3 regions of the Mesorhizobium sp. SEMIA396 genome follow, and region 3 is predicted to be linked to each of the others. Evidence: predicted binding sites of a transcription regulator. Region 3 holds the regulator's gene; each other region holds the start of a gene.
The links. The regulator LexA, encoded in region 3, represses DNA repair genes until DNA is damaged. The targets are predictions, from matches to a motif close to TGTTCNNNNTGTGTTCNG.
Positions count from the first base shown of each region.

Region 1 (3,280 bases), on a different contig from region 3:
TGCTGCGCGAGCGCATCATCTTCATCAACGGCGAGATCAACGACGACATCTCGGCGCTGGTCTGCGCGCAGCTTTTGTCGCTGGAATCGGACAATCCCGACAAGGAGATCTCGCTCTACATCAACTCGCCGGGCGGCGTGGTGACCAGCGGCTTCGCCATCTACGATACGATGCAATATATCAGCTGCCCGGTGTCCACCGTATGCATGGGCTTTGCCGCCTCGATGGGCTCGTTCCTGCTGATGGCAGGCACACCGGGGCGCCGGATTTCCCTGCCGAATGCCACTATCCTGCTGCATCAGCCGCTGGGCGGGTTCCAGGGCCAGGCATCCGACATCCAGCGCCATGCCGAGCGCATCGGCCGGACGAAACGGCACATGGCCGAACTTTACGCGCAGCATTGCGGCCGCAGCTATGAAGAGGTGGAACGCACGCTCGACCGCGACCACTTCATGACCGCCCGCGAGGCCCAGTCCTGGGGCATCGTCGACCATGTTTTCGACACGCGAAAGAAAGCGGCGTAAGCCAGGGCCGGATCGGAGACCGTCCGGCAGGTAGTCGAAGATTTGACGATGCCGGTCTGGTTCCATCGGCGGCGCGCCACTATAGTCCTGGGATGACCGACACTCATCAGTCCAGATCATTGCACCGCGTCATCGCCGTTGCAGCGCTCGCCATTGCGAGCCTCATCAGCGGCGCGGCACTTGCCGACGACAGTTCGTCGTCGACGCAAAAAGGCGCCCTGCCCGGCGTGACCGGCGACTACCGCATCGCCAAGCCGGCTCCAGAGCCGGACGATGCGCTGCCAGCCGGCGAGAACGGCACATTCAAGATCGGCGATACCGATGTCAGGATTTCCGGCAGCATCACCGTCGATGTCGGCGCCGGCTCGTTCGGGCCGCCGCGCCACTGACAGCGCGTGTCGCGCTGCGCCTGTCGCCCACAAGACAATCCGCACATGAAAACGGCCCCGCCGTGCTTTGCGCAAACGGACGGGGCCTTTTTGGATCTCAAATCCAATTTTACCGGGAGTGTACTGCCGGCGTTTGATTTCGGATGCACCGCGGCATTCAGCCGACGATCCGACTAGTAGTCTCTGATTTTTACGAGAGATGGCAGGTCACGGTTTGCCGGCTGGCGAAAACGCTGAACCCTGGCACTTATGCCTGCCTCGGCTCCAGTGACAACTGGAACCCTAGGGGACGATCCGGTGGCGTCATAGCTCCGCTCCTCTGTCCGTTGCGATTGTTGTCAATTCGAAGCACAAATCGCAAATGCCTGCGGCGTCTCGCAGGCCGCCTTTGGGCGGCGAGGCCATCGAAAGACGGCCGTCTTCGTTGACTGCTGGAGACTGCTCCCGTCAGCTGGTGGCGTCAACCATCAATAGCCGGTTACCGAAAAATGTGATCGCCGGGAGGTTACGTGCAAGTCAGTTTTTGCACAGCTTTGTCAGGAGCGTGTTCGGCCTTTGTTCTTTCCGCTTGCCCGTTCACGCGAAAGACGCTTAAACGCTCTCGTCGGGAATTGTGGCGTATCTCGACGTGGCGGCAAAACTACCTACATAGGGGATGGCCGGGAAAACCCGCCATTCCAGGAAATTCCAGATTCTGAGGCGGCGACCGGCTATGGCCGACCATAAATATCTTTCCATTCGCGGGGCGCGCGAACACAATCTGAAGAATGTCGATCTCGACTTGCCGCGTGACAGCCTGATTGTCATGACCGGCCTGTCGGGGTCCGGCAAGTCATCGCTTGCCTTCGACACGATCTATGCCGAGGGCCAGCGCCGCTATGTCGAAAGCCTGTCGGCCTACGCGCGGCAATTCCTCGAAATGATGCAGAAACCCGACGTCGACCAGATCGACGGCCTGTCGCCCGCCATTTCCATCGAGCAGAAGACCACCTCGAAGAACCCGCGTTCGACGGTCGGCACCGTCACCGAGATCTACGACTATATGCGGCTGCTGTTCGCCCGCGTTGGCATCCCCTATTCGCCGGCCACCGGCCTGCCGATCGAGAGCCAGACGGTTTCGCAGATGGTCGACCGCGTGCTGGCGATCGAGGAAGGCACGCGCCTGTTCATCCTGGCGCCGATGGTGCGCGGCCGCAAAGGCGAGTACCGCAAGGAATTGCTGGAACTGCAGAAGAAGGGCTTTCAGCGCGTCAAGGTCGATGGCGTCTTCTACGAAATCGCCGACGTGCCGGCGCTGGACAAGAAGTACAAGCATGACCTCGACGTCGTTGTCGACCGCATCGTCGTGCGCGGCGATCTGGCGACGCGGCTTGCCGATTCCATCGAGACGGCGCTGAAATTGGCCGATGGGCTGGCGGTCGCCGAATTCGCAGACAAGCCGCTCGATGCCAGCCAGACCGGCGAGGATTCGGTCAACAAGTCGAAGAACGAGACGCATGAGCGCATCCTGTTCTCGGAAAAATTCGCTTGCCCGGTCTCCGGCTTCACCATTCCGGAAATCGAACCGCGGCTATTCTCGTTCAACAACCCGTTCGGCGCCTGCCCGACCTGTGACGGTCTCGGCAGCCAGCGCGCCATCGACGGCAATCTGATCGTGCCGGACGAGAACATCTCGCTGCGCGACGGCGCCGTCAGCCCGTGGGCGAAATCGACGTCCCCCTATTACGCGCAAACGCTGGAAGCGCTGGGCAAGGCCTATGGCTTCAAGCTTGGCGACAAGTTCAAGGATTTGTCCGAAGAGGCCAAGGAAGCTATCCTGCACGGCACGGGTGAGCGCGAAATCACCTTCCAGTATGATGACGGCCTGCGCTCCTACAAGACCACCAAGACCTTTGAAGGCGTCATTCCCAATCTCGAGCGGCGCTGGAAAGAGACCGAATCCGCCTGGATGCGTGAAGAGATCGAGCGCTTCATGTCGGCCACGCCCTGCCCGGCCTGCAAGGGGTATCGGCTGAAGCCGGAGTCGCTGGCGGTGAAGATCGCAGGCAGACATATCGGCGAAGTCACCGAGCTTTCCATCCGCAAGGCCGACCAGTGGTTCACCGACCTGCCCGCGTCGCTCAACGACAAGCAGAACGAGATCGCGGTGCGGGTGCTCAAGGAGATCCGCGAGCGGCTGCGCTTCCTCAACGATGTCGGGCTCGACTACCTGACGCTGTCGCGCAATTCCGGCACGCTGTCGGGCGGCGAGAGCCAGCGCATCCGGCTGGCATCGCAGATCGGCTCCGGTCTCACGGGCGTGCTCTATGTGCTGGACGAGCCGTCGATCGGCCTGCACCAGCGCGACAATGCCCGCCTGCTCGATAC
Region 1 covers NZ_JANIFC010000007.1:53,881-57,160, forward strand. Annotated here, with positions in the region: gene NP503_RS17750 (ATP-dependent Clp protease proteolytic subunit) at 1-524, shown strand, start outside; gene NP503_RS17755 (hypothetical protein) at 617-913, shown strand; gene uvrA (excinuclease ABC subunit UvrA) at 1,626-3,280, shown strand, end outside.
Region 1: the regulator LexA is predicted to act here: its motif matches at 1,459-1,476, upstream of uvrA (excinuclease ABC subunit UvrA).

Region 2 (3,280 bases), on a different contig from region 3:
GTCAAGCCGGCGGCCGAGTTCCGGCCCGAAGCGCAACGTCAGTGGCGCGCGCGGCTGCTGCAGAAGCTCGCCTACCCTGTCGAAGCCGAGAACCCGCAAACCCCTGACGATTGCGTCGGGCAACCGCAGTGCCGCGATGGGCAGTGGAAGAATCGCATCCTGCGTTGCGTTGACGGCGACCACGCTGACGGTCTGCTTCACGTATCGCGCCACCGCATGAGCAGCACCCCAGCTATCCGCTATGGCTGCGCGCGCCGAGAAGCCGACCTTGCCGAGATGTTCGACCATATCGGCCAGCATCAAGCGTTCACCGCCATGAAGATGATCGGCGCCCGTGGTATCCATCACCAATCCGTCGGGAGGTTCTGCTGCGACAATCGGCGCGTACCGCCGCAAAGCCCACAGGGCCAACCGATCCAATGCCTGCGCGTCTGCTTCAGGTTCGGCATCCATGACCGCCAGCCCCTGGACGAGGGCCTGTGCCTTGGTCGCGGGCATTCCGACGCGCAGGCCCGCTTCCAGTGCCGCGCGATCCACCGCAGTCACCAGGCGACGATTACCGTGCCGCCCGACCAGCACCAAAGGCTTATCCGGTGGCGGCGAGACGTCGCCCAATTTCCTTTTGAGCCGGTCGGTCGACCAGCTTGGAAGGAATAGCGAGACGACCCTTGGCATCACAAGCCTCCACTTCGATATCGAGTGTTTCCCCTCCACGAGACCGGATCAGTTCAAGTTGCCATCGCGCCCGACCAACGCCGGGCACAGGCAGCGGTCGCGACGGCAGCACGGAAACCCGCCAGCGGGTGACAGACGCCGTCGGCTGCCCGAAATCGGCGGCTTCGGTCTGGCGGCGCCAGCGGCGGATGGCGATGCCCATCGCGCCGGAGCCTTCCGATGCCAGTTGCAACCGGCGCGAGGAAGTCATGGACAGGCGCGCCACTTCCGCGACCACCGCTCCAAGACCGACATGCCGCAGACCTTCCTCGAAGCAGGCGAGCAAGGATTTGTCGTCACCGGCTTCAACATAGATCACCCGGTCGGGATGCAGTCCGACCTGTGCGATTGCCGGCGCAAACAGATCCTGGCGCGTCACGCACCACAGCACCTTGCCTTGCGTCCTCGCTGCAATCCCGGCTGCAAAAAGCGACGCTGCAGCGCCATCGATCGCTCCATTGCCGCCGCCGGCAACTTCATGAAGTGCGCCAAGCGCCACACCCCCGCCTGGCAGATGACTGTCGATCGAGGAGATTCCGAATGGGAGCACCGCTCTTTTGCGCGCATTACCGCCTTCGAGACGCGCAATGCGACCTCGCAGATCGGAAATAGCAGCGTTTGGCGTCGATGCACTCATCTGTCCCCTGAACGCGACATGCTGGCGGAATGTTCCTCATTTGTTCCCTTCCTAATAAAGAGTCAATGGCATGGCGAGGTGGTGCCGCGGAAGAAATTTTGTCGCGACCGCCCGGTGGCACCGAAAGAACCGTTTGCCAGCAGGACGAGGCGTCGAGGCCACCTGTCCTGTTGGGATGTTCGCGCCGGCGGTTGGCGGCGCACAAGGAAAAACGGCGTATAAACCGCAGTCCCGCGCGCGCCCGCAATGGCGGACATTGTCGCGCGCGGGACGGAGGAAATTCGCCCCCGCCGCGGGCGGTTAACAGGACAGCCGTAGGAGCGTCAGCATAGCGCCGGCCGCAGGACGGGACGCGGGACCGACTGTCCCCGTCCGCAGTGGTCCGTGTAGCAGCGGCCATGAATGCAGTTGCGTTGGGATTGAGCACGAAGCCTCAACCGATTGCCTGATGTACGCTATCCTATTGAAAAAACTACCCTATTTCCAAGCCATCAGGAGTCTATTGACACCTTTGTTCTTATTTTGTTCACTGTGGGAGTTTGATAATGGAGGCGAACCATGGAACTTCGCTTGAACATTGAAGGTGCAACGCCCGAGGAACTGGCACGCGGGGTCACGGCAGCCGAAGCAGTCTTCGCGCGCGCCGGGATTACGGCTTTGCAAGGCGCGGAAGGTTTGTTCGCGTTGGAAGGCTGGGATATCAAAGGCTTTCCGGAAGACGACCAGCCAACCGAGGACGAGGACCAGGCTGCTTCGGTCTGGATGGAAGCCGACGAGGCTGCGACGACTGCATGTTGTGCGGGCTGGCCGGAGGATAAAGTTCCGGGCCATCAGATCATGGAGTTGATCGACGTGCCCCGAACGAGATTGCAGGCCGAGGCGCTCCCGGACACGTGGCCGGCGCGCAAACAGCTCTATCCCGATGTTGTCACCCGGTTGGAGACCACGACCGGGCCGGACCGCCAGATCGATTTCGATATTGCCTTCGTTCTTGGTTGGGTGCCCGAGCGGCCGACGCTGGATCAGGTCGAGCCGCTTTCGGAAAATGGCGACCGTATCCCCTTCTTCACCAGCAACCTCGCCCAGGTGGAAGAAATGGCTCGCAAGGCGCTCAAGGACTGGACGATCGAGATTGACCAGGACCCCTACGATGCCCACGTTTTCGATCCTGCAGCCAGCGAAGACGGTGAAGAATTGCGGATGGCGGCATGGCGCGATTTCGACGGCTCCCTGCTTATGGAGAAGCCACCTGCAAATCCTGCAATCGCACTGACCCTGGCGGATGCGCGGCCAGTCGATGCATTTCGATTAGCGGTGAACGGGTTACACGGCCATCGTCGATCGATCGTGCTTGGCCACTCCAGGTCGCACGCTGGATAGCTAAAAACCTGACCAGCCCACACCGCACCCGAGGAGAGAACCATGTCAGAAAAACCACCCTATATGCCGACCGGCATTGGAACAGGCATGATGAGCGACGACGAGACCAAGGTCGGCGTTCTGATATTCGAAACGGCGCAAGGGAACTTCGACTTCGCAGTCAATCTGCAGGCGGTCGATATCCTCACCAAGGCCATCAACAAGATCGAGATGCATCTTCGCTCCGGCAAGACGCGCTGAGTGTCCGACGATGTGCCAGATCAGAAAAGCCGAAGCCAGGACCTTCGGGAGATCACGCAGGGACCAGGCATCGTGCGGAGGGGCGGCTGGGCGTCGCAAATCCGTTGTCAGTCGCCGACTGGCTCGGCTGGAGGAAACGCTCGGAAGCCAGTGCTCTCGCGCACGACTCGCGGCGCCGGGTTGACGGACTGCCGCTGCGATCGATCACGACTTGCTCACGCTGCATGCCGGCGGTAGGTGGGCCCGGCCATGTAGCGCTCTCCCGTTAGCATCGTTCCCCGGATTTGGGGGGGCCGGCTAAGTCTTGGT
Region 2 covers NZ_JANIFC010000014.1:159,525-162,804, reverse strand. Annotated here, with positions in the region: gene NP503_RS28640 (DNA polymerase Y family protein) at 1-675, opposite strand, end outside; gene NP503_RS28635 (ImuA family protein) at 587-1,351, opposite strand; gene NP503_RS28630 (hypothetical protein) at 1,910-2,731, shown strand; gene NP503_RS28625 (hypothetical protein) at 2,774-2,971, shown strand.
Region 2: the regulator LexA is predicted to act here: its motif matches at 1,382-1,399, upstream of NP503_RS28635 (ImuA family protein).

Region 3 (3,280 bases):
TACCTCAACGGCGGTCCGGGCGCACCGGCCTTCATCTATGCCGCGCAGCGCCATCACGGCGATATCAGCCAGCCGCTCAGCGGCTGGTGGGGCCATGCGCGGCCCTTTGCCTTCGAACGGGGGTATGTTGCCGGCACCGGTATCCGCCGCTTTCTGTGCGGCACCCAGCCGGTCCTGTCGATGCGGGCGCTCAAAGGCGCGCTTGCCATCTGGAACGACGTCGACATGGCGGCATTGCGAAAAAAGAGCGTCGCGCTGACGGAACTGTTCATCCAGCTCGTCGAAGCAAAGTGCGGCGCCTATGGCCTCACGCTGGAGACCACCCGCGACGCGACCAGGCGCGGCAGCCAGGTGTCGTTCCTTCACGATCACGGCTATCAAATCATGCGGGCGCTGATCGAGCGCGGCGTCATCGGTGATTTTCGCGCGCCATCGACCATCCGTTTCGGCTTCACGCCCCTCTATATCGGCTACAAGGATGTGTGGCTGGCGGTTCAAGTGCTAGAAGACATTCTGCGCACGGGCGCATGGAAGGACCAGCGTTTCGCCGTCAAGGAAGCCGTTACCTGACGCAACGATCCCCGCGATTTGCCGTCGCCGCCCTCACTGCCCGGCAGATGACGGAGGGCTGATTCCAGCCACAAATGCCAACAGACGTTGGCGTTTTGGCTCCGTTTCGTTCACGGCAAACGAACGTCCCGAAGATTGATAGCGTCCCTTGTGGAGGTCGATCGGCAGATGATGCCAAGCCTTGGGTCGAGGATGAGCCACAGGTCATTAACCATAATGGTTTCAATGTGAGCAGGCGCATTGCCGTGGTTGGCGCCTGTCGATCGCGACCCGCTGGCAAGCCCAAATAATTTCAGCAGCCTTAACAAATTCATTAAACTTTAAACGGTTGCAGAACACAACTGGAACAGATAGTGTTTGTTCTGGGTTTGTTTTTCGATTCTGGTTTCAGGTAATCTGGGGGCCGCCATGCTGACACGCAAGCAACATGAACTGCTGATGTTCATCCATGAACGCCTGAAGGAGAGCGGCATTCCGCCATCCTTCGACGAGATGAAGGAGGCGCTCGACCTTGCCTCCAAATCCGGGATTCATCGGCTGATCACCGCACTTGAGGAGCGCGGCTTTATTCGCCGGTTGCCCAACCGGGCACGCGCGCTGGAAGTGCTGCGATTGCCGGACTCGATCGCGCCCGGCCTCAACGCGGCAAAGAAGTTTTCGCCAAGCGTCATCCAGGGCAGTCTCGGTCAGGGTGGTGCCCTTGGCCGGCAGATCAAGCCGGCGCCTTCGCGGATGCCCTCGCCCGGCAATGATGACGATGCGGTCTCCGCCGTGTCGATACCGGTCATGGGCCGTATCGCCGCCGGTGTGCCGATCGATGCCATCCAGCATCAGACGCATTCGATCTCGGTGCCGCCGGACATGATCATGGGCGGCGCCCACTATGCGCTGGAGGTTAAGGGCGACTCGATGATCGAGGCCGGTATCTTCGACGGCGACACCGTCATCATCCGTAATGCCGACACGGCGAACCCCGGCGAGATCATCGTGGCGCTGGTCGATGAAGAGGAAGCGACGCTGAAGCGGTTCCGCCGCAAGGGCGCTTCCATCGCTCTCGAAGCCGCCAATCCGGCCTATGAAACCCGTATTTTCGGCCCAGACAGGGTCAAGGTGCAAGGCAAGCTCGTCGGCCTCATCCGCCGCTACTGAGGCGGCTGCGGGTTGGCCGCTGGCTTCTCGGGTTTCTTGAAGGGTGCCAGCCCCCTCGCCTCACGAGAGTATTTGCGTTGCGTGTGCCAGGGCCGATATGGGCTGTTCACCGCGAAGCTGATTGTCGCCGGCGTGGTCGCCGATTGGCGATCGAAGAAGACCGCGGCACTGCCTTTGCGAGCCAGTTGCCGCTTGGTGATGACGAGAACCAGCGGATTGTGACAGGCGTCATAGGCGGTGGCGTCATTGATGACGATCAGCTCGGCGAAGCCACAGGCTTTCCAGGTGTCCTTGCGGTCCTCGACATAGGCAATGATCGCACCGGACATATGCCTGGCCACGCAAACGCCTGAGGAGCAATAGAACGGCGATCCCGGCGGTAGCTCAACGGCGTCCGCGACGTCGAATTGCCCATCGCTCTTGTCGAACACCTCTGGCACGACGATGGTTTCTGATGTCAGGGCGCGTTTCCAGTTGTCGACGGTGAATTCGTTCGGCCGTTCCCGGCTGACGGCAAGCTCGCCGCCACCGATCGGCAACGCCACCAGCCGGGCGTCTTCCGAGATCAGCACATCCGGCGTGCGCGTATCCGAGACGGTCAGCAAGCCTGCCAGCGCGAATGGCAGAGCAGCGAGCCGCAGCCAAGTTGTCGCCATCGTCGCGATGACCAGGGCAATTGTCACCAGCAGGACAGATTGCTGCGAAATCAGCCCAACCCCATCGACAGGCGAACGTTCGGAGATCCAACCCGATATGGCGATCATCACCGTCAGGCCCTTGCCCATCAGGTAGAGGGCCGGCCAATCCAATCCGAAAGGCATCAGCAGCGCGCTTGCGACAGCCAGGAACATGACGACGGTGACGATCGGCATAACCGCCAGATTGGCGAACAGGCTGAGCGGCGACACACGCTGAAAATGCCAGATGGCAAACAGCGTCGTGGCGCTGCCGGCGATGATGGAGGTCATGGCAAGGCCGGTTGCCGCGAGCACGAACTTTCGCGTCAGGAAACCGGGCATGGATCGCTTTGGGGGCGGCGGTCTTGCTTTTCCCGCGCGGTGATCGGCCCAGCCGGCATAGGCGCCGACCAGAGCCGCGGTCGCGGCGAACGACATCTGAAAACTCGGGCCGACCACCTCATGCGGCGACACCACGATGACGGCGATCGCCGAGATCGCCAGATTGCGCATGGTGAGTGCTGCTCGATCGAACAGCACGGCAATCAGCATCACCGCCAGCATGATGAAGCTGCGCTCGGCGGCAACGACGACTCCAGAGATGATGAGATAGGCCGCGATCGAGAACAGTGCGGCGAAGGCGGCATACTTCTTGACCGGGCGACGCGCGGAAAAGTCGGGAAACAAGGCGAAGGCGCCGCGCAGCAAGCCCATGATGGTGCCTGCGACCAGCGCCATGTGCAGTCCCGAAATCGAGATGATGTGGTAGATGCCGGTACGTCGCATCGCCTCATTGATGTCATCGGGAATGCCGGCGCGCACGCCGACGATCAGCGCCGCGGCGATCTCGCCTTCGGCGCCGCCGACGCTCGCCCTGATATGGT
Region 3 covers NZ_JANIFC010000010.1:263,304-266,583, forward strand. Annotated here, with positions in the region: gene kynU (kynureninase) at 1-570, shown strand, start outside; gene lexA (transcriptional repressor LexA) at 979-1,719, shown strand; gene NP503_RS23915 (ComEC/Rec2 family competence protein) at 1,713-3,280, opposite strand, start outside.